One region of the Neobacillus sp. plas4 genome, then DNA from elsewhere that is predicted to be linked to it. Evidence: riboswitches for the same ligand, from Rfam matches in the RefSeq annotation. Region 1 holds a riboswitch; each other region holds the start of a gene.
What was found. A riboswitch is a leader RNA that binds a small molecule or an ion and turns the genes downstream of it on or off. The one in region 1 is predicted to bind thiamine pyrophosphate.
Positions count from the first base shown of each region.

Region 1 (6,506 bases):
CGATACACCATCTGCACCTGCTTGGATGACTGACCCAGCATTTTCCGCCGTGATTCCACCTATTCCAACAATCGGAATGGTTACCCCTCTCGCTCGTAATTCTTCAATGAGCTTCGTTCCGTTAGATGGTTTGGCATCTTCTTTTGTTTTTGTTGGAAAAACAGGCCCGATTCCAAAATAATCGGCTCCACCTTCTAATGCATTCATTGCCTCCTCATAACTATGTACAGAAACTCCTATGATTTTATCGTTGCCAATCATCTTTCTGACTTCCTCTATCGGCTCGTCATCCTGTCCTATATGTACACCATCTGCATTCAGTTCGATCGCCAAGCGGATATCGTCATTAATAATGAAAGGAATTCGATGGTCTCTGCATATTTGTTGTAGTTCTTTGGCGAGTTCAACCTTTTTATCATCTTTTAAGGCTCCGATTCCTTTCTCGCGGAATTGAAAAAGGGTAATTCCTCCTTCAATGGCTTCTTGCAAAACCTGGGCAGGATGATCCTTGCAGTTTGTACTGCCCATGATAAAGTAGACTTTCAATGCCTCTCTTATTGTCTTCGTCATCTGCAATCCTACCTTTTCAGTTGATTTCTTTTCCGATATGCCCAGTGATTGGTTGGTCCGTGCCCTTGACCAATCTCGAGTTGATCTTCAATCGCTGCTTGTATAAAGTTTTTCGCTTTCGAAACTGCTTCAAATACACTTAAACCCTTGGCCAGTTCTGCTGTGACAACCGCTGAGAACGTACACCCTGTACCGTGTGTGTTCTTTGTCTGAACTCTTGTGCTTGTAAATGTCGTAAATTCGATTCCATCAAACAATAAATCGATTGATTCATTTTCGTCTTCATCATGCCCGCCTTTTATGACCACATTCTTAACTCCTAAATCATTAAGTCGTTTGGCAGCTGCCCGTTTATCTTCTACGGTTTTAATCGACATTTCCGTTAAAACCTCGGCCTCAGGGATATTCGGTGTTATGACCAACGAAAGAGGCAGCAAATATTGTTTTAAGGCCGAAATTGCCTCATTCTGTAGCAGCGATGCACCTCCCTTAGCAATCATAACAGGATCGACCACTACATTTTTCCAATTATAGTATTCTATTTTTTCGGAAACACCTTTGATGATCTCTGCATTAAACAGCATCCCAGTTTTAAGGGCATCTGTTCCCATATCTTGGCCAATTGATTCGATTTGTTTGGTAACGGCCTCCGCTGTCATCGGAAAAACAGCTTGAACCCCTAATGTATTTTGGGCTGTTACTGCGGTTAGAGCAGACATTCCGAAAACCTCTAACTCCTGAAAAGTCTTTAAATCTGCCTGAATTCCTGCACCGCCGCCACTATCAGAGCCGGCAATCGTTAAAGCTTTTTTCATGGTGATCACTCCTTATAGCTGTTTGAATGAAGCAAATTGATGAATATCTTCTGAAGAAACAAGGGCAAGTTGATTGATAAATTCGATTTGGAAACTGCCTGGCCCTACATTACCAACCTTTTCGAATGCTTTTTCCGCTGCAATCCCATAGAAAGTTAAAGCAGATAATGCAGCATGGACAAAGTTCTTTTCTACTCCTGCAAATGCACCGATAACGGAGGTTAATAGGCAACCAGTTCCTGTTACTTTCGTTAACAGGTGATGTCCATTGGACACTAGATACGTTGTTTCGCCATTTGTAAGAACATCGTCTTTTCCGGTGATTACGACAGTAGTTTTGAGCTTTTTCGCTGCGTTTACGGCTAATTCCACGTGATCTCCTTGCTGTTCACCCGCATCAACGCCCTTGATTTCCCACTTTTCCCCAACAACATTGGCGATTTCAGCCACATTTCCACGTAGAACAGATATTTTCACTTCTTCTATAATCTTTTGTGCCATTTCCGTTCTAAATGGAGTCGCTCCCGCACCCACCGGATCAAAAACTACTGGAATTCCGATTTCGTTCGCTGTTTTTCCAGCTAGAATCATTGAGCTGACCACCTCTTTGTTTAAAGTCCCGATATTGAGCACGAGGGCACGTGAAATCCGAACCATGTCCGCCACCTCATCTGGAGCATTCGCCATTACTGGAGACGCCCCTAGAGAGAGTAGCCCATTTGCCGTAAAATTGGTGACGACCACATTGGTAATATTATGTACGAGCGGGTTCTCCTCTCTTACTCTTTGTAAAATTAAACTCATTTCGCTGCTGTTCATAGCAGTTCCTCCTTCTAAATAATGATCCTATCACTCTTTTAAACATAAAAAAGCCAGATCCATTAACAGGACCCGGCTTAAATAGTTAGAGAAAAAGGATATTTTCGCTTGGCTACTTTCCTACGCTGGTATAATCCAGATCAGGTCCAAAGGGTTAAAAAACGTATCGTTTTTCTCTCAGCCCGTCTATCAGGGCACCCCTAGTAGTAAAAATCTTATAAATTATCCCTTATAATAGTCTAATAATTTCGATATGTCAATTTATTGGATTTGATAGGATCTGCGCCAGCTTCAAAAAGAGTGTATGTTATAGGTAATAAGACCAAAGGATTAAAGTCGGATTTACTTTCCCCCATCATCTCTTAAAATACATAGTGGAGGTAGAATTTTTATGTTGAAAAGAATGATCATCCTTGGGATGCTTGCAATAATCTTAGTAATATTAGTTATAGTAAAATCACAAACCACATCTACAGTGGCCAATCTTAACGATGAATCCTCTGAGTACATTACGATAGAATATACGATTAGCGAAATTAAGGAGAATAAATACTACGGTGAAAGCGATGATGGAAAGGAAATAATTTTTTCTGCAGAAAGCATCGTATCGGGGGATAACATTCAAGTCGATGATGTTGTGATATGCTATTTTGAAAGAGATAATTTTGCCAATGGGATCGTCAAAGTCAAAAAGAAAAAGTAATAGCCCTTCTCAATTGAGTAGGGCTTTGCTTTATTTTGAAAGGCTTTGTTAAATAAGTCTGTTGAATAGCGCATAAGTAACCAGCGATTGTAAAATAAGCGGAAGTTTTCCGGTTATTTGAAAAATGGGGCATGATTCGTGGAATATAAGCGGAAATTTTCCGGTTATGCTATGCAAAATCCCCCATTTTTATGTTTTATTTATAAATAGGCGGAATCTCTCCGTCTATTTTCGATATTTTTAATGTATTTTATCAAATAAGCGGAATTTCTCCGTCTATTAAGATTCTTAAAATTATTGCCTATTAAAAACAAGTTTGAATCTTATTTATGAAAAGTAAGTAAATCCTCCAAAGCAGGTTTAAGTGATGGATACGTGAATTCAAATCCTTCCTCCATTAACACTTTAGGCATAACGTGTTGACCTTCCAAAACGAGTGTACTTTTTTGACCTAGGACTGTTTTCATTACGAAAGAAGGTACAGGAAACCAGTGTGGGCGGTGTAAAACAGAACCTATTGCCTTCCCAAACTCACTCATTTGAAGTGGCGAGGGTGATGTGACATTAACCGGTCCACTCAGATGAGGATGTTCAAGGGCAAAGAGGATGGCGCGGACGACATCGGTTACATGAACCCAAGATACCCACTGTTCCCCTGAGCCCACTCTTCCCCCGACAAATAATTTATAAGGAAGCGCCATTAGCGGAAGTGCTCCGCCTTCCTTCCCAAGCACCACACCAAATCTCATAAACACCGCTCGAATGGATTGTTCTTCTACTAGTTTCGCTTTATTTTCCCAGTCACGTACCGTCCTGCCGAGAAAATCGTCTGCTATTTCCGATGAATTTTCGTTATAAACATTCTTTAAAGAAGCTGGATAAATGCCAATAGCACTGGCATTGACTAAGACAGACGGCTTTTCAGTCAGGCTTGAGATGATTCTTACTAACTCATCTGTTGCTGTCATCCGGCTGACATATATTTGCTTCTGATGACTCTTAGTCCATCTCCCATCATTGATGGAAACCCCCGCCAAATTAATAAAAGCATCTGCACGATTAATTTCATTTTCTGGTGAAGTGCCTTCAATAAGCCACTGAACATACTGCAGCTTATCAGAGGATTTCTTCTTTTGTCTTGTTAGAATTACGATCGAATGCCCTTCAGCAAGAAGCAGTGCTGCTAACTTTTGACCAATAAATCCGGAACCCCCAGCAATTACAATCTTCATAATTCCCCTCCGATTCATTCAACGTGCCGAAAAATATATATGAAAATTATACCATTTTTTTCAAAGAAACTTCTGACTTTAAACGAAATAAACAATATTCAATGTTTGCAGATCCTCTTGTTTCATTAGGTACAAATTCCCGTTTTTCCTTTTTCCGTTATAATCTCTCGCTTGGAAGTGAATCATGGTAGGAAATAGAAAGTAATTGGAAGTGGTTTACGATGGAGCATATGGCAGGGTCCTATAATGATTACTGGTTGGTTTTTTCCATTCTTCTCGGTATTCTTTTTTCATATATCGCGTTAGATCTTAGATGGAAAATGATTATCTTTAAAAATATTAAATACCATTTGTGGTTATTGGGTTGTGCGATTGCCATGGGGATTGGGATTTGGACGATGCATTTTGTTGCTATGTTCGCGATGGAGCTGCCGAATCCAATTGAATATGATGCGCGAATAGTATTACTATCGCTGCTGATTTCCATCTCAGGCACAGGGCTTGCCTTCTTTTTGATGAAAGCTAATCTTTTTAGACTCTTTTTATCTAGTCTGTTGATGGGTGGAGGAATCGTTTGTATGCACTATTTAGGTGTGGAAGCGATGCATATAAATTTCTCTATCACGTATAAGACGCCTATTGTACTTTTGTCTTTTTTAATTGCTTTTACAGCTGCATTCGGCTCACTATGGGTATTATTCTACTTTAATCATCACTATGCCATGAAATTTAATTGGCGGATATTGAGCAGCATATTAATGGGGATTGGTATCGCAGGAATGCATTATATTGGAATGTGGGGGACCATTCTTCACTATCAACCAAATCTCATTTCTGGATCCACCTATTACTCGGTTAATTCGAGTACCTTGAGTTCGTTCATTAGTGTCCCTGCTATTGTTGTCGTGCTGATTATGTTATTATCGAGTGCTTTCCTTGATAAAAAACTAATTAAAAAAATGAAGGACCTTAATCAGCATGAGAAAAAGTTAAGAGAATCGGAGAAACTATCACTGGTGGGTGAATTGGCTGCTGGGGTGGCCCATGAAATCAGAAATCCATTAACGACATTAAAAGGATTTACCCAAATGATGAATGAGACCGACGATTTAGAAACCAATAAACGTTATTCGAAGATTATGATTGACGAAATAAACAGGATTAATTTTATCGTAAGTGAATTTATGGTCCTGTCAAAACCCCATATTGTTCATTATTCCTTAACCGATCTATCGGTCAGTATTAAAAATGTAATCACCCTGTTAAATACCCAAGCGATTATGAACAATATCGAAATTTTTCCAGAATTTGTTGGCGAACGTTTTCTTATTAAGTGCGAGGAAAACCAAATTAAGCAAGTGGCTGCCAATCTAATCAAGAATTCCATCGAAGCCATGCCTGATGGTGGAAAGATAATGGTTCGAATGGAACAAAAAGACGCTCATTTAGTTCTTTCCATTGTGGATAATGGTGTGGGGATCCCACAGGATAAAATCCATTTATTAGGGACTCCATTTTACACAACAAAATCAGAAGGAACGGGTTTGGGGTTAATGGTAAGCAAGAAAATCATTCAAAATCACAATGGAAAATTCGAAATAAAGAGTGTTCCAAATAGTTCTACGACTGTTACCATCACTTTACCAATAGAGATTAGTCATTTAGATTATCTAAGCATGAATGAGGACGACGATCTAACATTAACCCAATCTTCCTAAGTGCGTCGGCTTTACCTACACAAAGGTAAAGCCTTTTTATTGATTTCGAAAAATAATCATGCCAGTAATCATTGGTACGATCATTAACAAACCAACAGTAAGAGTGGGAATCGATAACCGTGAAGCAAATATCGCACCAAATTCACCCAGAAACCCTCCAATCAAAAAAGGGATGGCGGATTTTGTTTTATCGGCGGCATTTGGCTTTGCAAAGTACCAGGCATCCCAAACTGCATAAACATAGAAACCTGGATAAAACAACATGTATTGAAAATTGGTTGCCTCTAATGCTTTTTGATGAAATCCATTAAAATCAAGATGAATGGCAGTATTAATATTTCCCATAACATTATCATAATGTTCTACGATCAGGAGAAAGACACCTTTCAGAAATTGTCGATTATAGATTTGGCCAAATCCGGGCATTAACATGGAAAATAACGCTGCAATATTCCTCATTGCGGTTCTCCTTTGTTGTCTATGTATTTATTTCCGAATTATGGAAGTGTTTATTATAATTTCCAAATAGGCAGGAATAACACGAAATAAAATAATACAAATATCGACATTTTCGATTAGAATCCATTCAGACTTCCGTTGGTGCCTTTCTTCTAAGGGTTAGATATCTATCTATAAGAATTAAGTACTA
Region 1 is NZ_CM170152.1:3,052,375-3,058,880, reverse strand. It holds gene thiE (thiamine phosphate synthase) at 1-570, opposite strand, end outside; gene thiD (bifunctional hydroxymethylpyrimidine kinase/phosphomethylpyrimidine kinase) at 579-1,385, opposite strand; gene thiM (hydroxyethylthiazole kinase) at 1,398-2,204, opposite strand; TPP riboswitch at 2,305-2,416, opposite strand; gene AC2TFD_RS15175 (hypothetical protein) at 2,596-2,907, shown strand; gene AC2TFD_RS15170 (TIGR01777 family oxidoreductase) at 3,231-4,139, opposite strand; gene AC2TFD_RS15165 (MHYT domain-containing protein) at 4,361-5,857, shown strand; gene AC2TFD_RS15160 (hypothetical protein) at 5,894-6,316, opposite strand.

Region 2 (8,026 bases), 220 kb from region 1:
ATAGGAACGGAAGGTCGTATCTGGACAGAATCTCTTCCACAAAGTACAGCTGACTTTGTTTGATTTTCAAAGGATAAAAATGGATAAGAGCGTTTTACTCCACAAGTAGGGCAATCCTCATTTTTCAGTTTATCTACATTTATGGAAGTATAATGGTTTTTCCATAAATCAAAAGAAACCAGTTTGTTTCTTAATGAATCCCAATCACCGACCAAAATTTTTAATGCTTCACTTATTTGATGAGAAACAACCATGTTAACCGCAGGATTAATAATTCCTGCTGTATCACACGTTAATCCTCCTAGCGGAACTGTTTCTAGTATACAAGATAGGCAAGGCGTTTTTTCTGGAATAATAGTGTAGGATATTCCGTAGCTTCCAACGCAAGCACCGTAGATCCATGGGACTCCAACCTTTTGTGAAACATCGTTAATGATCATTCTTGTTTCGAAATTATCAGTGGCATCAATAATCAGATTCACTTTTTCGCCCCAAGTTTCAAGCTCTACGACAGAGGCATCCGCAATGATTGCCTCAATGTCCAAAGTTGAGTTAATGTCAGTTAAACGACTTTTAGCAGCGATTACTTTGGGAATTCGATTATGGGCATCATCCTCTGTATATAATTGCTGCCGCTGTAAATTAGACCATTCTACATAATCACGATCCACAATCGTTAGTTTACCAATCCCAGCACGGACGAGTGCTTCGGCACTTGCTGTTCCAAGTGCCCCGGCTCCTATTATAAGTACATGCTTATTGAAAATTCGTTGCTGTCCCTCTTTACCAATAGGTGAAAATAGTTCTTGTCGTGAGTACCGATTATTCACCCGATACTCATTCCTTCCTTTGGACTGCTTGCTGCCGCATATCTCTTTTTCTCGATTCGACCGGCCTCATAACCTAATCGTCCAGCTTCAATCGCTAATTTCATTGCTTTTGCCATTTTTACCGGATCCTTTGCTGCCGATACAGCCGTATTTAATAATACAGCATCGGCTCCTAATTCCATAGCCAATGCGGCATCAGCTGGTGAGCCAATACCAGCATCCACGATAACGGGAACAACCGCTTGTTCGATAATAAAGCTAAGGTTGACAGGATTGATGATACCTTGACCAGAACCTATTGGCGAGGCACCTGGCATGATAGCATGACAGCCTGCTTCTTGAAGTTTCCTAGCTAAAACTACATCGTCAGAGGTATAGGGGAGGACAATAAAGCCTTCCTTCACCAATTCTTCCGTTGCCTCTAGGGTTTCAATCGGGTCAGGAAGTAAGGTTTTATCACAGCCGATCACTTCCACTTTAATCATATCGCATAGGCCTGAAGCTTTCGCTAGTTTTGCGATGCGGACAGCCTCTGCTGCTGTTTTCGCTCCTGCAGTATTTGGCAGCAGACTATATTTATTGGTATCTAGCTGTTCTAAAAAATTCGGCTGGCTTGCTTCAAAAATATTCATTCGTCTAACTGCAAACGTAAGAATTTCTGCTTCGGAAACTTCCACTGCTTCCTTTTGGATTTCAAAGCTTGGATACTTTCCTGTTCCAAGCAACAAACGAGATTGAAAGGATAATGAACCTATTTTTAACATATCAACCGCCTCCTACAAAATGGACTATTTCGATTCGATCTTTATCTGATAATCTAGTACTTTGGTGTTCAACCTTGTTTACGATTTCACCGTTTACTTCCACAACAACGACCTTATTATGGATTTCATAATGTTCCAGAACATCGGAAATACATACTACATGTTCTGGTAATTGGATTAACTCCCCATTTAATATTACCCTCATGTTTTTACCTCCTACCGTACTTTTTCTTTGTATCTTTCTAATTGAAAAGCTGAGAGTAGATCATCATTTAGCAAATTGCCTGCTACTAAATCAGCTACTAGTTTCCCTGTAATAGGGCTTAATAAAATCCCATTTCTAAAATGCCCAGCAGCAACAAATAACCCCTGCCATCTTGGATGCTCACCAATATAAGGAAGTCCATCTCCTGTCTGTGGCCGAATTCCAGACCATACTCGCTCCCATGCCGCATCCTTAATCTCCGGAACCAGTTGAGTGGCTCTTTCTATTAAACTTGCGATACCCTTAGGTGTAACACTGTTATCATATGTATTTTCAATCATGGTCGCACCGATATAAATTTCCCCATTACGTTTTGGTACGAGATAACATCGTTTATCCGAAAAAATCGTTGTGTTGATAATCGGCTCTTCTGTTCTAACGGAAAAGCATTCGCCTTTTACTGGATACACACGAATATCAATTCCAGCTTCACGCATTAATTTTGCAGACCAAGCTCCAGTGGCGACGACAACTTGATCACAATTTACAATGCCATTAGTGGTAATAACGCCTTTTACCTGACTATTTTCAAATTTAAATGAAAGGACCTCAGTATTTTGACGTATTTCCGCTCCAAAATTGACTGCCGCTTTTGCAAAAGCTTGTGTTAACTTTGCTGGCTGCACATGACCATCATTCGGGAGATACATCCCACCAGCTAAACTCGGTGACAGTGATGGCTCCATTTCTCTTACTTCCTTTGTATCCAGCCATTTTATTTCTGGATCCCAATTCCTTTGAAAGGTGACCTGTTTTTTTACTTCTAATGCGATTTCTTCTGATTCTGCAATTTTTAACATTCCTTTATTCACATACTCGATATCGACTCCGCTGTATTCAAATAACTCACTAGAGAGATCAGAAAACATCTTCTGACTTTTTAAAGCCATCTGGAATAAGGGACCGTCTTGTTCCAGCTCCGCTTGTGCCGCCAGCATTCCTGCAGCTGCACTTGAAGCTTGGCACCCCAATTGATTTTTCTCAATAATGATTACTTTTCTTCCTATCTTTGATAGCTGATAGGCAATCGAGGCTCCGTTAATTCCTCCTCCGATTATGGCAACATCAAAAGAATTTTCCATTTTATTCACCTCCATTATTTAATGCCTTACGATAAGCCTTTACTGCCAATAATGGGTCACGCGCTTCTAAAACACCTGACATGACAGCAATCCCATTTGCCCCTTCCTTTAGAACTTGCTCCGTATTATCAGGTGTTATCCCTCCAATGGCAATAACATCAATATCTAAATTTGATAGCTTTTTTACTTCCTCAAGACCGTTTGGGATCTTATCTGGTTTTGATTGAGAATGGAAAACATGTCCGTATAGAACGTAATCTGCACCCTTCTCTTTTGCTTTTAGACCTTCATGATAGGAATGGATAGAACTCCCTATCCTAAGCTGAGGAAAGTTTTCTTTTACACTTGCTGCATCTAAACTATGAAAGGCTAATTGAACGCCTCTGGCCCCTGTTACGAATGCAACATCTACCCGGTCATTAATCATGATCTTTGACAGTGATATGTTATTTTCTGTTAAAAGTTCTACTGTTTCAAATAGTTCCCTAGCAGTTTTTTGTTTTTCTCGTATATGAATTGCAGTTATATATGGATGAATATCACTTACAATTTCCCCTAACTGTTCGATTGCCATTTTACCATTGGATATAATATGTAACTCTTTCTCTTTAATACTCGTTAAAATACAAGTCCCCTCCTATTTGAAGATGCTACTTTTCAATGAAATCAAGTAAACAACAAAAAACCACTTCCTAAAGTAAGAAAGTGGTCGAAAAATTTGAAATAAAGCATTTGCTCTCCAAATATCGAATTTCCCACTTCCCTACGCTGGTATAACCCAGATCAGGTTCATAGAGTCCCGAAGTAGACACTTCAATCTCAGCCTTTTAAAAAGGCACCTCTAGCGGATTTGATTCATTTATTCATTTGAATTAATTACCTTACATGGTTAATGTTAGCACGTTGATTAGAAATGTCAAACTATTTCTTTCCACGAAACAATAGCTGCAAAATCTAGTGATTTTACAAAACAAAAAACACTCACAATCATTGATTCAACATTTGTGAGTGTTTGTAAGAAGACGATGGAAGACACTACCTTAAATTAAGACCTTGTGTCATTCCCCCATCAACTTCTAAAACTGTCCCAGTTATATAACTTGATGCATCAGAAGCAAAAAACAATACAGTATTTGCAATTTCCTCTTGTTTCCCAATTCTACCTAATGGAACTTTTTTAAGCATCCTCTCTTTTATTTTAGGATCCATGGAATGTAATAATGGAGTGTCAATTGTTCCAGGAGCGACGCAATTAACTGTAATATAAGGTGCAAGTTCTAATGAAGCAGTCTTAGTTAAACTTACTACACCAGCTTTGGAGGCTGAATAATTTGCTTGACCAAAATTACCTTTATAAGCTATGGATGAAAGGTTTACAACTTTGCCATATTTATTTTCTATCATATATGGGGCTACAGTTTGTAAAACAAAAAATAACCCCTTTAAATTTACGTTCATTACCGTATCCCAATCTTCCTCGGACATATTTACAAGTCTAACATCTCTAAAAATCCCAGCATTATTAATGTTATAATTGCTACTTTATTTTTTAATTCCAAAGTATATACCCCTCTCGATTTACTTTTGTGCTAGAATAATTTTACAACATATTAACGGAATTCCGTTAATCATACGAATTATCAGGAAACTCAAACCATTTCCATTCATTACTTTGTTAGCTTATATACTATACAATAATTACATAGACCGCAGTCACAAACTGACGTCTCTAACACATCACATCATTATTCAATTATCCACACAAAGGAAGCCTGCTGATGGAAAAGCGCCGTCCTGCTCCCACTGCGGGTAGTTTGGTTCATCTTCATGAATTTCTAGTCCATTCATAATTGAACAGGGCGGAGTATGGTAAACCCACCCTGTTCTAACTATACTGACATCTACTCTTCAAACTTTATTCTATCGATGCACGGTCAAATGTAGCTGGGTTAGAAATTGGTGATATTTCTCCGTCTTTAGCCTGAGGAATCGTCTTACTAGTCAATCCAAAGTAGTTGCCCTTACTAAACTTCATGCTTGAATGAATGGAGTCTTCCCAGTTATCAAAATGGTAGAATGACTGAAGAAAATTATCCCAAGTTAAATCATCACCATTCCTCTTAATCTCTTCGACTAATAGTTCAGCTGCACCCCAGCCTGTCATAGATGAACCAACTAGAGGATCATTCGGATAATCCTGACTTTATCGTTCAACAAAAGCCTGCAGTTGTGGTTGTCTGTTCTTTATTTCATCTTTTAGCATTATTTGCTTCGTTGATATATTTATTCTCTATCTTTGTTTCAATCTGTTCTAGCAGCTTTCTATCTTTTTCTATTTCTTTTATATTTTCTAATGTTAACTGATAAAGGCTCTGTTTTCTCATAGATCTGGACATTAAATTTTTCCTGCTCCTTTTTTTATCTTAAGCTATCAATTTATACTCTATTAAGACAGTTCAATTTGTTAAGAGTTCCACAGCCAAAAATGGCTCTTCTTCGTCATTTTATCTGAAATTCGCAATTTCAGACCTTACATGGAAATGAACAACTTTATTAATTTTGTACTTTGACTTTATCCCAGTTATAAATAGAGTGGATTTAGTCATAAATTCTTTTTTGATTACAGCTCTTTAGAAAAAATTTTACATTTAGAGTTGATAATATTTCATAATATTGCAATAATTCTGCAAATTAAAATTGAGCTATTTGTAGCTAGGATTTAACTGAAGTTGATTCAGGTATATTTATTTTGGGTTCGGTATTTATAGCTGAATCACTATATTTTTCTTGTACAAATATATATGCAAGAGCTACAATTATACCCGGAATGGCAAATATTAAAAAGTTTACTTGAAATGGTAAACTCATGGATATCAAGATTCCACCAACGGCCGGGCCTGCTATACCTCCAATCCTTCCGATTCCCAATGTCCACCCAATACCAGTGGAACGCATGGTGGGAGGATAAAATTGTGAGATATAACCGTATGTGGTTAATTGAGTACCTGTCGTAGTAGCTCCTGCAAGGGCAATTAGTAGATAAAGGATGTAAATATTTCCACCTAAGCCCAATAAAATAAGGGACAATGCTCCCACAATAGCGAAAATAATTACTACTTTTCTACCACTCCATCGATCAGATATCCATCCTCCAACAATAGTGCCTATGATAGCTCCAAAGTTTAATACCAATAAAAACATTAAACTGGAGTTAAGTGCATACCCTGCTTCAGTCATTAATTTAGGAAGCCATGTATTTAGTCCGTAAATCATTAATAAGCACATTGCAGAAGCAATCCAAAACATAATTGTACTTAAAGATCTCCTATCGGAAAATAGTTTCATCATTGGTATTTCTGATTTCTTTGGAACTTTTATTTCATACTGGTCTTCTTCTTTAGAATTAAATTCCGGATTAACTTTTTTCAAAATGTAACTAATTTTATCCTTTTGATTTTTTGCTAAATAAAAGCTTGGCGAATCCGGAAGATATTTATATAAAAATGGAATTGAAAGGACAGGAAGTGCACCCACTAAAAACATCACTTTCCAGCCAAATTCAGGAATCAAAACAATGGCTATCCCTGCTGATATTACTCCTCCTAAACAATAACCGCTTGTCATGATAGATATGAATGTACTACGGACCTTTTTTGGAGAATATTCTGTTGTGAGAGCAATGAGAACCGGAACTACTCCACCCATCCCAATTCCGGCAATAAAACGGTAAATGCCAAACATAGTGGGATTATTTACAAAACACACTAAACCTGTAAATATAGAAAATAATGCTGTAGAAAATATGATAACATTTTTCCAGCCAAACTTATCTGCTACTGGACTAACAAATAACATTCCAAACATAAGACCGAACATTGTGTAACTCCCAATTACTCCTGCTTGAAGCGCTGTAATAGACCATTCCTCCATCAGTATAGGAACTACTGATCCGTATACTACAATATCATAACCATCAAATATTATTAAAAAAGAACACCAAAATAACACACCCAAATGAAAGCGATTAACTTTACTTTCATCAATTATTTTACCAACATCTATTGTACGCATTTACATGTCCCCCTTTATACTCAATTATTACTTTGGCTTATACCTAAAATGAAAATGCTTTTAACTCCCCGATACTTTGATAGAATCTTTGATGTATACCTATTTTCGCCTAAAAAATTGAAAACGCATTCATTATTTTCTGCAATCATGGCACTCAAACTTTTTTCCATCCAGCTTCGGCTATTACCGTTTTGCAAACAGACTCATCGTACCTCTTGATACTCCTAAAAGACTCTCGGAATTAGTTTTTCCTGAAAGCTCTAGTCCTTTGGCTAGTCCCTTTTATTTTTTCACCTTCCTTCTCGTGGGTTAAAGACGGTTGTAATCCAACTCTCCGATAATCTCCTTTGCACCACTGATAAGATCCTCAATTATGTCATATACACTTCTAATATTTTCTATTAAGCCCACTCCTTGACCACAACTTAATAACTCACTGTTTCTGGAAGATATTAAAAACTTGATTTCATTTCGGTCTGCACCATTATTTATTAATCTATCTATCTCATAATACAAATTATTCTTTAATAATCTAATTCCTAAAACTCCCTTTGCAGCAATGGCAGTATCCGCAGCTCCTGAGTTAAGCAACATTTCTTTATATAAACTACTTGCTTTTTGAGCTTCCTTACTTGTTAAAAAAACAGTTCCAAGACTGACTCCTGAAGCTCCAAGAATAAAAGAGGATAAATAACCTCGTGCATCTCCGATCCCACCCGCTGCTATCACAGGTATATTTACTGAATCGACCACTTGTGGGATAAGAGCTATCGTCCCAATTTCATATGGTGAGGCTGCTCCGCCTGATTCAAACCCTTCTGCAATTACCGCATCAACACCTACATCCTCTGCTTTTTTAGCTTGTTTAGGGCTAGGTACAACATGTATTACTATGCATCCTGCTGCCTTCAAACGTTCTGTATATAATTGACAATCTCCTGCTGCAGTAATGATTACTTTTACCCTTTCTTTAATCACCGTCTCTACTAGTTCTTCAGTGTGATCAAAAATAAG
Region 2 is NZ_CM170152.1:2,827,246-2,835,271, reverse strand. It holds gene AC2TFD_RS14140 (thiazole biosynthesis adenylyltransferase ThiF) at 1-830, opposite strand, end outside; gene AC2TFD_RS14135 (thiazole synthase) at 827-1,594, opposite strand; gene thiS (sulfur carrier protein ThiS) at 1,596-1,799, opposite strand; gene thiO (glycine oxidase ThiO) at 1,811-2,941, opposite strand; gene AC2TFD_RS14120 (thiamine phosphate synthase) at 2,943-3,515, opposite strand; TPP riboswitch at 3,685-3,794, opposite strand; gene AC2TFD_RS14115 (SDR family oxidoreductase) at 3,977-4,468, opposite strand; gene AC2TFD_RS14110 (hypothetical protein) at 4,857-5,105, opposite strand; gene AC2TFD_RS14105 (FbpB family small basic protein) at 5,191-5,337, opposite strand; gene AC2TFD_RS14100 (MFS transporter) at 5,654-7,012, opposite strand; gene AC2TFD_RS14095 (NAD(P)H-dependent flavin oxidoreductase) at 7,322-8,026, opposite strand, start outside.
Region 2: it holds a riboswitch for thiamine pyrophosphate, as region 1 does, so the genes downstream of both, AC2TFD_RS14120 (thiamine phosphate synthase) here and thiM (hydroxyethylthiazole kinase) in region 1, are expected to answer to the same signal.

Region 3 (8,026 bases), 2.4 Mb from region 1:
GAATTAGTGAAGCATTTTGTTGTTGTTTTTTGGGATCAGCGCGGAACAGGCAAGTCTTATCATCAAAACATATCGCCAGAGTCTATGAATATCAACCAATTTGTCTTAGACGCCAATGAGCTTACTGATTATTTAAGACAGCGCTTTAATAAAGAAAAGATCTTTCTGGCAGGGCATTCATGGGGCTCAACGATTAGTTTAGAGCTTGCAGCCAAATATCCGGAGAAGTTTTATTCCTATGTAGGCATATCACAAATTGTCAGTTGGACAGAAAATGACAGGTTGGCGTTAAAGTGGATAAAGGAAGAGGCAAAGCGGAGGGGAAATAATAAAGCATTACTAGAGCTAGAATCGATTGGTGAGCCCCCATTTGTAGAAAGTTTTCAGCAATGGGGCGTTTTAAGAAAATGGCAGAGAAAATTTAATACACTGATTTATACCGATAAAGATGTAAAGCATCCAGGATTACTTGGAGTTTCAAAACCTATGTTTCAATCCGAAGATTATACACTAATGGACATTGTCCATTCGTATTATCATGGTTTCAAGCTCATTTACACGCAAGCATTCATCGAAGAATTGGCAGAGAATGATTTTTTCAAAAGTGTTAAGGAAATGGAAATGCCTGTTACTTTCATACATGGAAGAAAGGATTTTCATGTGCATGGAAGTTTAGTAGAAGACTATTTCAAACAGTTGAATGCAAAAAAGGGGAAGAACTTTATTTGGGCAGAGAAATCAGCACATTTATTCCATCCAGATGATACGAGAATCATAGAACAATATTTTATAGAAGAATTAAGGCACCTTAAATAGGAAGAAAAAGGATTGCCAAACTGATTTACATAAAATAATAGTAGTTATTCGTCTTCTTTTAGTCTTGTTCAAACTTCCGCCATAACATTTCAAACAAACTGTGAACTTAACACTACACCCATGTTATTAACTGTTGAAATCCACTATAGTGTAAGTATAGAGAACAAGATAAATTTGAAAGAAGGAATGAAAAATGTTTAATCATTTTTTAAGAGAAAATAAAGTTTCAGCAGCTATTTTAACAATTATTCGTTTATACCTTGGCTATGCTTGGTTCACAGCAGGTTTTCATAAAATTACTGGCGGATTCGACGCTTCTGGATTCTTAAAAGGAGCAATTGCAAAACCAGTTACTGGTCCAGATGGCAACATGGTGTACGGCTGGTATGTAAACTTCCTAGAAAGCTTTGCACTGCCAAACATCGATGTCTTCAACTTCATCGTTCCTTGGGGCGAAACATTAATCGGTTTAGGTCTTATGCTTGGATGTTTAACAACAGCAGCAATGTTCTTTGGTCTAGTCATGAACTTCAGCTTCTTCTTAGCAGGAACTGTTTCTCATAACCCAACTGATATTTTCTTAGGCTTCATCATCTTGACTGCAGGTTACAACGCAGGCCGTTACGGCTTAGACCACTGGGTGGTACCATTCATCCGCAAAACAGTTGGAAAAGGTAAGGCAAAAGCAACTGCATAACAGGTAACAAGGTGATTCGTCCCCCTCGAATCGCAAATATATAATACACAAAGACGATTCGTTCCCCCCGAATCGTCTTTTTTTTCAGAGTTTAACAATAGGCAGGAATATGATAAGAGTGGTATTGTCGAAGGATAAAGAAAATGGATTGACAAATATAAGAATTTGATAAACCAAAATAGTTCAATCCTCTGGTTATTCCTTTTATCTTAGCTACTTTATTTGTCATGTACAATTCTCCAATTGTACATTAAACCTCTAATTTCACTCGCTTTAATACTCTTTAATTTTAAAAATTTGTCAGAAGTTCAAAAGTATAAATAATTCGTACTTGGCCTCGATTATGTATACCCATGTTGTGGATCTATTAGATTTTAAGTAGTTTTTACATATATATATATAGGTAGGAGAAGGGATACTATGGGATTTGAGAAGAATACCAGACCTTTTTGAATACTCACTTGCAGGCAAGAAGCGGTGAACGGTTGGGGCGCTTAAGAGAAGGTCACAATCAGGCTGAAATGTTGTTCTTGAAGCAAGTGTGGTGGCCAGCATTTTACCATTTCAAATATCTCATCCAGAATATGAAGTTGATGATTTCAAGGATGGCAAAAGGTATTTGGACTTTGCTTATATTCGTCCCGCCATCCGAATTTGCCTTGAAGTCGACGGATATGGCCCTCATCTAAAGAACATAAGTAGATGGAAATTTTCAGACAACTTGGAACGTCAAAACCAGCTAGTGATTGATGGATGGACTGTGATCCGCTTTTCTTATGACCAAGTGAATGAGAAGCCTCGTCGATGCCAACAAATCGTTCAGCAAGTGATTGGGCGCTGGGTGAGTGATGAACTTGACCAGGCATCACTGTCCTTACTCGAAAAGGAAGTTCTTCGACTAGCGATTCGAAAAGGAGAAGAAATATCCCCTATAGAAGTCGAGAAGTATTTGAATCTAAGTGATAAGACGGTAAAAATTTTCTTTCTCAACTTGTCGATAAAAAGATGCTGATCCCCGCATCTGGGACCAAGAGAATCCGCTCTTATCGGTTGGGTGATCAGGTTAAGCACCCGATTGATGAATAGACGGAAAAATTCCGCTTAATTAGAAAATAAGATAAAAAGTTGCTTAAATAGACGGAGAAATTCCGCCTATTGACTAGAAAATGATGAAAATAGGCGATTTTGCAATGAATAACCGGAAAAACTCCGCTTATTTCCCTAAAAACGCACTCCATTCTGCATTTAACCGGAAAGTCTCCGCTTATTTTACTTTTACTAGGTTCCTCATTTGAGGAAAAACCCCCTTAACTAAAAGGAAGTAGATACGCTACGGTTTCTCTGTTCTTTTACTGCAAAAAAACACTGCAATCCCTTATCATATAAGGTGTTGCAGTGTTTTTAGTGTTAGTTCAATATGGTTACCTTTAATTGTTTTCTTCCAAAATTGATGGCATCTTGTTTAGAAGGAATAAAGACATCAATTTTATTTCCTTTAATGGCTCCGCCAGTATCTCCGGCGATTGCTTCACCATAGCCTTCTACATACACTTTACTTCCCAACGGGATAACAGATGGATCAACGGAAATGACCTTTTGATTTGGATTTTCTATAAGGTTAATTCCAGTAGCCGTAATACCGGAGCAGCCTTCACAAGAAGCGGTATAGGCTGTTGCTTCAACGATAATTTCTTTTGATTCAGGTGCAGCGGCTTCTACTGCAGGGGCACTTTCAATTGGTGCCGGCGCTACTGCTGGCGCTTCCGCTGCAGGAGTACTTTCAGACGGCGCAGGAGTTGCTTGTGCCTCAACTACAGGCGTACTTTCTGTTTTTGTTGGTGGTGCAGGTTGTTCTGATTTATTTGTTAAAGAAATAGTAGTAGGTTTTAAACCTTCAAAGATTACTAGATTTAATCCAGGATGGATCAAATCGCTATGTAATTGATTCCATTCCTTCAGTTGTGGAACTGTTACTTGATGTGCCATTGCTATGTCCCATAAGGTGTCGCCTTGTATAACCGTATAGCGTTTTTCAGGGGCAACGGTTAGTACATCCCCAGGATGTATTAGATCTGATGTAAGATTATTTAACTTTTGGATATATTCCACAGACATGTTGTTTGCACGCGATAGAGCCCAAAGAGTGTCTCCTTTTTGTACTGTAATCGATGCAGCTTGAACATTAGCACTTACAGTTACTGAGAGTACAGCAACTGCTAAAATCGATACAAATTTCTTAAGCATTCATTTACCCTCCATGTTCTTTGGTTGCTAATTTTTAATAATCGTAACATAGAATATTCCGAGAAAAAGAACAGGGAGGTGTTAATTCGATTACAACCATGGCGATTATATTGCAATACTATTTCTAAGGTTAACTAAACTCTATAAAGTCAGTCGTTAAAAGGAAGTGTAAAAGTGTTTCGGGGAGCTGCTATCTAGTAAATAGTTAGATTTTTATGATAATTAATGATTGACTTCAGTAGATTGCATATGTAGAGTTAATAGTAATTTAATAGGAAGACCACTAGGGGAGCCATTTATGGCTGAGACAGGTATGATCCTGGACCCTTTGAACCTGATCTAGTTCATACTAGCGTAGGAAAGTGGAGTCTGTGTCAGGATATTGTCAATTATTCTACCGCTCCATTTTTGGGGCGGTTTTTTCGTTTTTACCATTTTTTGCTCCAACTAGAGTCTTCCCGTTAATACCAATAAGGGGGCTGATGTTATGAGTTTTTCTGCAAATCTAAGAAATGAAGCAAATCCAATCTTTAATGCGATTTTTGAACATCCATTTGTCCAAGGCATTGCCAATGGAGATTTAAAAAAGGAGCAGTTGATTCATTATGTGAAACAAGACTTTGAATATTTAAATGCTTTTATTCGAATTTATGGAGTAGCAGTTTCGAAGTGTGAGAATCGTGAAGATATGGATATGTTTAATCAGCAAATTTCATTTATCTTAAACAGTGAAATCCATCCGCACAACAACTTTTGTCAAGTTGCCGGTGTGCCATACGAAGAACTACAAGGTTACCCATTAGCACCATCCGCACTTCATTATACACGTCATATGCTTACCGTTGCTCATGAGGGAACATTAGGAGAAATTTTAGCTGTTTTATTACCATGCCCATGGACATATTGGGAAATTGGGAAAAAACTATTACAAGAGATTCATCCGGATCCATCACATCCATTTTATGAATGGATCACTTTCTACGGAATGATTACAGATTCCATTACTACAAAATTTTGCGCGCTATTGGATGAGTGGGCGAAGGACGCACCAGAAAGAGAAAAAGAAAAAATGAAACAACATTTCTTACTAAGCTGTCAGCTTGAATATATGTTTTGGGATATGGCCTATAATCTTGAAGAATGGCCAGTGAAATTGGAGTTAGTAAAAGGATGAGTTTTATCGGGTTTCTTTTATAATTGAAAAAAACAGGCATGATTCAATTTTGATGAATCATGCCTGTTTTATTTTATGAATTTTTTATTGGTATTGTGAAATGGTGAGCAAAATTTCAAAAAGCAACAAAGTTTAAGAAAAGAGCCTTTACAAACAATTTACTCACAATTAACACTATATAACTTGGTACCAAGTTATTCTTATAGCAAAGATAAAGGAGGGACCTGCGTGAAAATTGAGTTACATTGTCATACGAATATTTCAGATTGTCCATTGTCGATTGAGGAAGTCTTGGAGTTAGCTCTTGCACAAGGGGTTTCGCACTTAGCGATTACGAACCATGACACCACGAAAGGTCTTAAAGAGGCAGTTGAAACAGGAAAGAGATATGGAATAGAAGTCATTCCAGGCATTGAGATGTCAGGGTTTGATTTTGAAAGAGGCCGCCGTGTTCACATCCTCGGTTATTTTATTGAACCTGGTCATGATGGAATTGAAACGATTTGTCAACCACTCGTTAACAATAGACACAGAGCCTCGGAGGAAATGGTAGAAAGATTAATCGCTGCAGGATATAAGATCACATGGGAGCGCTGTAAGGAAATTGCTCATGGAGGGACAGGAGTTTACAAGCAGCATATCATGCATGCATTGATTGAAGCAGGATATACCGATTCCATTTATGGTCCACTTTATAAAAAATTATTTAATCGCGGACAAAATGGTGAGAAGCCGGGGATTGCTTTTATTCCAATGGAATATATGGACGCCAAAACAGCAGTTCAGGCGATTCTTCTTGCTGGCGGAGTACCGGTGCTTGCTCACCCGGGTCAGTATGGAAACTTTGAAATGGTGCCGGATTTAGTGGAAGCTGGATTGCAGGGAATTGAGGTTTGGCATCCGTTGCATGATAAGAAACATGAGGAACAAGCCAAACAGCTGGCAAGGAAGTATGACTTAATCATGACTGGTGGATCTGATTTTCACGGTGAATATGGAGAAAAACCTGTACTAATTGGGAGTAAAAGCCCAGGAATGGAGACTTTTGAAGCGTTAGTAGCGAGAAGAGAGCGGACCGGAAAAAAAGAATCATCTAAATAAGGAGCTGAACATTCCTATGCCATTTATTTATCAGCCCAAAAAAGAAAAAAAGTTATCCATCACTCCAAGCTTCGCTGATTCCAGTTATATTATTAATAGTTATGCGGGGGAATGGACTTCGATTGGAGAAAATAATCATATCATCGAGTCGACATTTGGTGATTATACCTACACGATGGATGATGTAACAGTTAACTATGCAGAAATAGGGAAGTTTTGTTCGATTGCGTCCCACGTATGTATTAATCCGGTCCAGCATCCTATGGACCGAGTCAGTCAGCACCATATGACTTATCGAAAGGTAGCATATGACTTTGCCAAGGAGGATGATGAAGCCCTTTTTAATTGGCGGAGGACTCAAACCGTAAAAATTGGTCATGATGTATGGATCGGTCATGGTGCGATTATTATGAAGGGCGTAGAGATTGGTACCGGAGCAGTCGTTGGATCTGGGTCGGTTGTCACGAAAAACGTCGAGCCTTATACGATCATCGTGGGTGTTCCTGGCAAGCCGATTAAAAGAAGGTTTTCAAAAGAAACAGCTGATCGATTACTTGAAATTGCCTGGTGGGATTGGCCAAGGAAAAAACTTGAAGCCCATTTTGATGAATTAAATGATGTAGACGCGTTCCTAAAAAAGCATGGATAAGTGTTGTGACAGTCCTAGTCCTGTATTAGGGCTTTTTCTTAAGGACTAAAAATATGATTCCATCTGTTATCAATAATTTACATAGGCTTAACTTTTATTTTATATTCTGGCGATATACTAGACATAGATTTGATTTCGAAAGGAGCAAAGCCTTGATGTCTGAAAAAACTTTATTAGTAGATCGGTTGATTTCGGAAATACGGGAAGGAAAATATAAACCGAATGACAAGTTACCATCTGAAAATGAACTAGCCGATCTGTATAAAGTACCAAGAATGGTGATTCGAAAGGTGTATGAGCGCCTGCAGGAACTTGGTTATATTTTTTCAAAGCAAGGAAAAGGCAGCTATGTTCAAAATCAAAAACTTCAAATACCACTTATTTTAACCGGAGATGTGAGTTTTACTGAAAAAATGAAGGAATTAAAGTATGATTCTAGGACTATGAATCTATCCTGTGAAAAAATTCCATACGATTCTTCCATTTATCATACGTTGCAAGTGAAACTTGAAGACACTGTGTATAAGATTAGCCGATTACGAATCGTTGAGGACTGTCCAATTGCTGTTCATACATCTTTTTTACCTCAATCCCTTTTTGAAAATATTGAGAAGGATGGGAAGGAAATTCACTCTATTTTTGACTATTATCGACAACAAGGATACACAGATTTTCAATCGACGCGCAGCCAATTGAGTGTCATTTTTCCAAGTAAAGTAGAACGTGACTTATTGAAATGTCCTAGTCTTGTACCCCTTTTACTCTTAGAATCTGGATGTGTAGATAAGAAAACCGGTGCAGTGCTTGAATATTCGAAGATTATGTATCGCAGTGATTGTTTTACCTATGTGATCTAAAGGTGTTGTTATACTGCATAGAGTTCTGAAATGAATAGAGGTTTTTAAAAAATCGGCCATTAAGTTGCCGATTTTTTTTATTTTTAACAAATGTCATTTACAAAACCAATACAAACTTAACTATTCTTTTACGTCCGCTCACTTGGCAACAAGATAGAGTAAAACATGTAGAACAAAGACATTAGGAGGCCTTCGATGAAAAGAAAACGAAGAACAGAGATTTTAATCAATGGCTCTCAAAAACTAGTAGAGGACATGGCCGTTTGTATAAAAGATCAATACCAGGTGAAGGTCATCCAAGAGCCAGAAAGTGGCTTAGTGATGTTGAAAGTCCGAGAGACTTCCCAAAAGAGCCTTTTTTATCCTGGTGAAGTGTTGGTAACCGAATGTAAGGTCCAAATCGATGGAAGAATTGGAATTGGCATTGTGACAGGAGATCAGCCAGAGCTTTCGTATCATCTTGCTGTGGTTGACGCCGCGTTTGAAGC
Region 3 is NZ_CM170152.1:5,413,438-5,421,463, reverse strand. It holds gene AC2TFD_RS27115 (alpha/beta hydrolase) at 1-816, shown strand, start outside; gene AC2TFD_RS27110 (DoxX family membrane protein) at 1,010-1,513, shown strand; gene AC2TFD_RS27105 (hypothetical protein) at 1,605-1,742, opposite strand; gene AC2TFD_RS27100 (hypothetical protein) at 2,058-2,525, shown strand; gene AC2TFD_RS27095 (LysM peptidoglycan-binding and 3D domain-containing protein) at 2,921-3,757, opposite strand; TPP riboswitch at 4,033-4,135, shown strand; gene tenA (thiaminase II) at 4,245-4,931, shown strand; gene AC2TFD_RS27085 (PHP domain-containing protein) at 5,160-6,032, shown strand; gene AC2TFD_RS27080 (DapH/DapD/GlmU-related protein) at 6,049-6,681, shown strand; gene AC2TFD_RS27075 (GntR family transcriptional regulator) at 6,837-7,538, shown strand; gene phnG (phosphonate C-P lyase system protein PhnG) at 7,734-8,026, shown strand, end outside.
Region 3: it holds a riboswitch for thiamine pyrophosphate, as region 1 does, so the genes downstream of both, tenA (thiaminase II) here and thiM (hydroxyethylthiazole kinase) in region 1, are expected to answer to the same signal.

Region 4 (8,026 bases), 1.6 Mb from region 1:
TACATGGGCAATCTCGTTCCGCCACCCTATTAATGATTAAAATTAGGTCCTATTTTATTCCAGCGTTTCTCCCATTTTTCTTTTTGCCTACGCCATTTTTCTTCCCATTTTCTGGCACCTTCATAAAAATTCTCTTCAAGTGATTTTCGAATTATCTCTTCCTCTTCTTGTTTATCTTTCATCAACGTATCAATGTGTGGGACATTAAAACGTGTGGGAGGAGTATCTTTTAATGCTTCTTTCATGATTTCACGGAACACAATTGCTGCCCCTCCACCACTTGTTGTTTTAAGGTAATGTTTCTCATCGGTTTTATCGTATCCTACCCATACCGCTCCAACTAACTCCGGTGTATAGCCAACAAACCATTGATCTTTAACACCTTTAACCCCTTCGATTGGCACTTGTGTTGAACCTGTTTTCCCTGCAATTTCTATGCCTGGTATTTGGGCACTCTTCCCCGACCCCTGCTCTACTACTCCAAGCAGCATCGTATTTATTTGATCCGTCACAGCTTTTGTTGTAACTTTTTCTTTCCTCTCCTTCCACTCTGCTACCAGATTGCCTTCTACATCTATTATTTTATTAATGACATGGGCTTTCTTTCGGACACCATTATTTGCGAAAACAGAATAGGCTTCAGCCATTATTAAGGGAGATACTCCGCGTTCTACACCCCCTAGAGCAAGGGAAAGATTTCGGTCACCCTTTTCTAAAGGAATCCCATATCTTCTCGTTGCCTCTAATCCCTTTTCAATCCCAATTTCATTTAATAGCCACACGGCTGAAACATTTTTCGAATCCTTTACCGCTTCGTACATAGGTACTTCGCCTGCATATTCATGATTGTAATTGCTTGGTTCATACTCCCCAAAGCTCATTGGTTCGTCCTTTAACATATCTGTTATTTTCCAGCCGTTTTCTAGTGCAGGCGTGTAGACTGCCAGCGGTTTTATCGATGAGCCTGGCTGTGCCTTTAATTGAGTTGCACGGTTATAGCCTCTAAAGGTATGTTCCCCGCGTCCTCCAACGATTGCTCGGATGCCGCCGGTTTTTGGATCAAGCAGAATCCCGCCGCTTTGAACAATTTGATCACTTCCCTTTGGAAATAAGGTCTTATTTTCGTAGGTTTTTTCCATCGAATTTTGCATATTAGGATCCAGTTCGGTATAGATTTTATATCCCCCTGTTAATAATTCATCTTGAGACAAATGATATTCCTTAATGGCTTCCTCAAACACTTGGTCAACATAGTGAGGATATTTCCCTCGGTAGGGGTCCCCGCCTCTATTATTTAAGATTACTTTTTCATTTATTGCTTGTTCATACTCCTGTGGTGTTAAATAGCCTTGCTTTTTCATTTGTGCTAGAACAAGGTTTCTTCTCTGTGTTGCTTTTTCTAAGTGATGATAGGGATTTAAAGATGAAGGGGCCTTAATTAAACCTGCAAGTAAAGCTGATTCACCAATCGTCAGATCGTTCACTTCTTTTGCGAAATAATTTCGTGCCGCATGCTTAATTCCCCATGCTCCATCACCAAAATAGATCTGGTTTAAGTACATTTGAAGGATTTCCTGTTTACTGTATTGCCTCTCAATTTTCATTGCTAAAAATACTTCATCTACTTTTCTTTTCAAGGTTTTTTGTGAGGTTAGTAACGTGTTTTTTGTTAACTGCTGGGTAATGGTGCTGCCGCCCTCTACCATACCGCCAGCCTTTATATCCCGGATAAGCGCCCTGGTAATCCCGATAAAGTCAACACCATGGTGTTCATAAAATCGTCTGTCCTCGATGGCGATGACTGCATTTTTCAACGTGTCAGGGACATGTTTAATTGAAATGCCTTCATTTTTGTTGGCTGATATCTTGCTGGCAATTTCACCATGTAAATCATAAAATACTGTCGCTTGAGGGAGTTCATTCTTTAGTGGAGAAATATCCACATCCATCGAATAAGCATATACAATTCCTAAAAAGCCTAAAATCAGAAGAGAAAAGGAAAGAACCATCACTTGGGTCATATGCCACCGCTTCCAATTATTCACAACCTTTTTCATGCTCTCCTCCTTGATGTAAATATACAATTATGTTGGACATCATTTTCTTTTTCCCTAAAAGGGGAAAAATTAACCAAATGGGTGCAAATAAAAAAGCAACCGAAATATTTCCCGATTGCTTCTCTTTATTGGTATAGCTTGGTAACCTCTTTAAAGCGGATTTTCGCTTGTTTCTCATCAAAGCTGCTATAAATCCGATAATGTTTGTCATCCAAAATACGAAAATGTTTACTAAGAATATTCTGCTGAAGGATAAAGCCGTTTTTTCTTAACACTTCTCGCCACCAAATCCGGCCGCCAAATGTTTTCATTTTTCGGTAGTCGATCCCTTCGCGCGCAACTGTCTCTAGAACTTCTAGCGGTTCATTTCCAAATAAAAATTGGACTGTTTCGGTTTCTCGAAACAATGCAACGATTGATACAACCGTTGACCAGCTTGCAAGTACCCTCCCTTTTTCAATCTGTACCAGTGTTTTTTTGGATATACCTATAATCTCAGCCATTTTATCTTGTGTATAACCTGCTTCTGTGCGGATTAATCGTAATTTATCAGAAACTAGCTTAATGATCTCTTCTCTATTCATCTTCGTAACCCACTTTCAATTCCTACTAGTGTAATATTACACAAGTTCCCTACAAATTAAAAGAAAAAAACTGCTATCGTATTTGATGATAGCAGTTTTTTGTTCATTTAGGGGGAATGCCGCACTGACTTTGACTAGAGCAGGATTTTTCAAGATCACAAGCTGCACATTTTCCTTTTTTTGATTTATTTATAAATTTAACCAATGCCCATGTGGCGTAACCAAAAATCGCAGCGCCAATGATAATATTTGCTATCATTGAGATCACCTTCCTACTCTTAGACTAGACCAAACAGCTTGCCGCCCTGATAAATAAACAAGCATAAAACATACGCAAGTATTAGGGCATAAAGAATTGAAAAAGCCGTCCATTTTCTTGAACCTGTTTCTTTATAGATTGTTGCGGCAGTTGCCAAACAGGGGATATATAATAGAATAAAAACCATAAAGCTGTACGCAGCAAGCGGTGTATAGAAATCGCTCAGTAAACCTTGCAAACTCGCATTTTCGGGTACGAAATAAATAATATTCATGGTAGAAATAATAGCTTCTTTTGCTAAAAATCCTGTTATTAGAGAGGCCGCTGCCTGCCATGTCCCAAATCCAATTGGATCAAGAATTGGTGCAAATAAATTCCCAATCGCTGCTAAAAAGCTATCATCCATTTCCACTTTTAATCCATTTGGTCCCGTATAGGATAACAGCCAAATGAAAACAGAGCCAGCAAAGATAAATGTTCCAGCTTTTCGAACAAAGCCCTTTCCCTTATCCCAGGTACTTCTCCAAAGCGACTGGAATTGAGGTAGCCGATATGGCGGCAGTTCAATAACGAACAGAGATATTTCAGATTTCAATAAGGTTTTAGAGAATATTTTTGCTAATAGTAATGCAATTACAATTCCCAGAACATAAAGACTTAACACAAATAGAGCTTTGTGTCCAACAAAAAATGCACCAACAAATAATGCGTATACAGGAAGTCGTGCAGAGCATGACATGAGTGGTGTTAATAATATTGTCATTAGTCTTTCACGTGACGTTTCAATTGTTCTGGCAGCCATGATACCAGGTACATTACAACCAAACCCGATCATCATCGGAATAAATGCCTTTCCATTTAGCCCAACAGACTCCATAATCCGATCCATTACGAGGGCAACCCGTGCCATATAACCTGAATCCTCTAATAAAGAAATAAAAAAGAAAAGAATAAAAATCTGTGGAACAAATACTAGTACCCCGCCGACACCTGCAATGAGACCCTCAATAATCAGCGCATGGATAAAGTCAGAAGCGTGTATCGCAAGTAATAGGCTTTCAAATCCCGCTGTTACCGGTCCAGTCAAAAATCCATCAAGGATGTCAGACAATGGTGTTCCCAGCCAATCAAACGTCAGCATAAACATCAAATACATGCATAGCAGGAAGATTGGCATTCCTAAGTAACGATTGGTAACAATTGCGTCTATTTTTTCCGACAAGGGTTTAGTTGTACCTATTTTTTGAACAGATGACTTTAAAATTTTCTCTATAACTTCTTTCCTCTTCATATATATAAAACTTGCAAGTGTTTTTACATTGTTATTTTCTTGTATAACTACAGACTCTAACTGGGAAATAAGTTCTTCAAGCTTATGAACCTCAACAAAATCAGCGAGATATGTTTTTACATATTCATTGCTCTCAAATAGTTGAATAGCAAGCCATCTAGGTGAATGATTGGTCTTCCCTATTAATTCCATACTTATTTTATTTATGGCATCTTCTACAGCACCACCATAATAAATATGTTTTTTTACCTTTGAATGGTTGGATTCAGTGGAAATAACTTCAATTAATCGATCACACCCTTTTCCACTCCGAGCAACTACAGGAACAACGGGTACCCCTAGGATTAGTGACAGCTTTTCAGGATCAATTTGAATTCCTCGTTTTGATGCGACATCAACCATATTTAGGCCGATTAGAGATGGTTTTTCATATTCAAGCATTTGTAAGGTTAAATGTAAATTACGTTCTAACTGAGAAGCATCTAAAATATTTAACAGCCTGTCTACCTGTTCTTCCAAGAAAAAAGAAGTTACAACCCCTTCATCCTTTGATAATGGATTAAGTGAATAAACACCAGGCAAGTCAATTAACCTTCCTATATTATTCTTAAAGACTCCGACCTTTTTCTCAACGGTTACGCCACTCCAGTTACCAACGTATTCATAGGATCCTGTTAGATTATTAAACAATGAGGTTTTTCCAGTATTCGGGTTTCCAATGAGGGCAACTTCCATTAAACTCTCTCCACTTCTATTAAGCGTGCCTCTTTGCGGCGGAGACCAACACACTGTCCGCATGATTCAATCATCACTGGTCCGCCAAATGGCATGATACATTTAACACAAACTTCTGAACCCTCAGTAATTCCCAGGTCCATCAGCCTTCTCTGTACTAAGCGGCCTACCTTAGAAATATTAACGATGATTCCTTTCTCTCCTACCTTAAATGATCCGAACATTTCTATCACCCTTACATATGTTAATTGAGAATGATTATCTTTATTTATAAGGTAATTTTACCATTTATATCTGCTAAATTATGTGACAAAAAACCGAAATAAAATAAGAAAAGCGTAAGCGCCCTGGTCAGCGGCGTATGGCCTGGAGGGCTCCAACTGAGATAAAGGAAACACGAAGAGCCGTAGGCGATTCGATGGTGACTTATCGTAGGGCGGAGACCGAAGGACACTAGCCGCTAGGGCGCTGGAGCTGGACAGTAATCTAGGTTCAAAAATTCATCCTTTATTTCAAAAAAAAGAGAAAAGTCAAGGACTTTTCTCTTTTTATCTTAGATCATTTTTTTCGGTGCCGCACTTATAATCAGGATTACAATGATTGCACTTACGATAAAGCTTGGAAGCATGTAGGTTCCATTGTAAACAAAGGAATACACAGCTACTGGCTGACCCGCAGGCGCATATTCACCAAAAAATACGATTCCGGAATAGACGTGAGCAAGATATCTTAATGCACTTCCCAAGAATGTACCTAAAACTACATAAGTGATCCAGCTTTTTTTGTGATTATTTGCAAGAGAATTTTTCACCTGTGAAGCAAAAATTCCTGCTAAACCAACGACTGAAAAGGCAATGCCATAATCAATAATACCTTGAAGCAGTGTATAGATTTGCGAAAAGCCTAGAATGAACTGAAGTAATCCAAGTAAAAACCCAGATAGGATACCGCCTTTCCACCCCCAACGAAAGGACATTAAGAAAATTGGTATCATCGCGATCGAAATGGATCCTCCTTGCGGCCATATTTTTAGCGACAAGAGACCTGAAACCAAATCTAATAAATATGCTAGTGCTGAAAATACGGCTACTTCGACTAGAAATAATGTTTTATTGCGCTTTTTTTCCATACTTGTTCCCCCTAATTTTTTTGGAGAACGTTCGATAGGCTTATTCCTGTAATTTAATATGGTGCCTTATTAACAAAAAAAAGCAATGCACGACATATAAGGATTGTCTGCATTGCTTGATATTGATATCTGGCAAACCACATCCCTACGCTAGCGTTAACTAACAGGTTCATAGGGTCAGAACTCGAACGTTCACTCTCAGCCACCGAAAGCAGCTCCCCTTGTGGAAATATTTAATTAATTTCTTAACAAATATACTATTTTTATAGAACTTTTACAAGGAAAACCTCCTAATCATGGTATAATTAAATAACTAGTCTGTTCGGATTTGCCTTAGGAGGAAAAGTGTGATGGTATCTGAAGTACAAACGGAATTAATTACTTTTTTTGATAAGAATAAAAAAAGTTTAATAGAAGAGTGGGAAAATTCAATTGTCATAGCTGATGGAGATCCCTTTAAAGAAAAAATAAGGCAGAATGGGATAACTATGTTTAATATAGTGCTAGACATGCATAAACTGAATGAACAAGATTTATTAGAGATGATTCAACAGCATGCATTAGAAACTTCTGAAGAAAGAGCCCAAGCCAATATTAATATTGGCGATTTTGTCTATAATGTCAATCTCGGAAGAACCATTTTATACAGTTATTTAGGGAAATCTGGTTTACAATGGTCAGTTCTTCAAGAATCAATTAATAGGATAAATTTCTGCTTTGATAAATTCCTTTATTACGCAGTTACTCATTATACAGAAGCTAAAAACAAAATTATTGAAGAAAAAACGATGTTTATTGATTCGACTCATCAAGACCGTTTAACCCTTCTCGGGCAAATGACATCAAGTTTTATCCATGAATTTAGAAATCCACTCACTTCGATTCAAGGATTTATTCAACTTCTTAAGGCTGACCATCCGGATATGAAATATTTAGAGATTATTTCAAGTGAGTTAGACCAGCTGAATTTTCGAATTTCACAATTTTTATTATTATCAAAGAAAGAACTAATAGGAAAAGAAAAAGAGGAATTTCATTTTAATAAATTAATTGATGAGGTTTTAAATTTCTTATATCCTTCAATTTTAGATGGTAAAGTAAAAATAAAAAAAGAAATTGTCGAAGAAATTTCTCTTTATGGATATGCAGATGAAATTCGTCAGGTTTTTATTAATATTATCTTTAATGCCATTGACGTGTTAATTCATCACAGAATTCCAAACCCAACCATCGAAATTAACAGTTATATTGAGAATAACACCCATGTTATGTTATCTATATCCAATAATGGGCCAATGATCCCTTCTGAATTAAGTAAAACGATATTCGAGCCTTTTTTTACAACAAAAAAACTCGGTACCGGGCTCGGGTTGTTCGTGTGCAAAGAAATTATTGAAAAACATAAAGGTGAATTAACCTGTTCATCGTCGCCTAAAATCACGATATTTACAATTAGATTACCATTAGCTGCGTCTCCTTTATAGGAGACTTTTGTTTCTTATTTTATTTTTGAAAATTTATAATTTTCTTATTCATACCTGCGGAACTTTATTCATAAAATATTGATACTAACTATTATTCAAACTAGAACGTTTGACTGTACAGTTGTAATTGACTATAATTATTTTAAAATTTAGTGATCGAGGTGGTATGATGGGGCTGTCTATCGTATCGGTGAATTAGCGGAAATTGCAATGGTCTCTAAGCGGACAATCGATTATTATACTTCACTTGGTTTATTAAACGCAGAGCGTTCCAAATCTAATTACCGAATTTATTCTGAGGAAACGTTAAAGGACTTAAAGTTTATAGAAGAATGTAAGAGTTTACACTTTCCACTTGAAGAGATTAAAAGAAAGCTAGATATGAGGAAAGACAAATCAATTTGTGAAGCAGAAGTGGAAAAACATCTAAATATAGTTATACAGCAAATGCATCAACTGCAAAATGATTTATTTGACCTCATTCCAA
Region 4 is NZ_CM170152.1:1,464,650-1,472,675, reverse strand. It holds gene AC2TFD_RS07350 (transglycosylase domain-containing protein) at 30-2,057, opposite strand; gene AC2TFD_RS07345 (helix-turn-helix transcriptional regulator) at 2,183-2,641, opposite strand; gene AC2TFD_RS07340 (FeoB-associated Cys-rich membrane protein) at 2,745-2,900, opposite strand; gene feoB (ferrous iron transport protein B) at 2,920-4,926, opposite strand; gene AC2TFD_RS07330 (FeoA family protein) at 4,926-5,150, opposite strand; gene thiT (energy-coupled thiamine transporter ThiT) at 5,480-6,055, opposite strand; TPP riboswitch at 6,181-6,287, opposite strand; gene AC2TFD_RS07320 (histidine kinase N-terminal domain-containing protein) at 6,406-7,539, shown strand; gene AC2TFD_RS07315 (MerR family transcriptional regulator) at 7,726-8,026, shown strand, end outside.
Region 4: it holds a riboswitch for thiamine pyrophosphate, as region 1 does, so the genes downstream of both, thiT (energy-coupled thiamine transporter ThiT) here and thiM (hydroxyethylthiazole kinase) in region 1, are expected to answer to the same signal.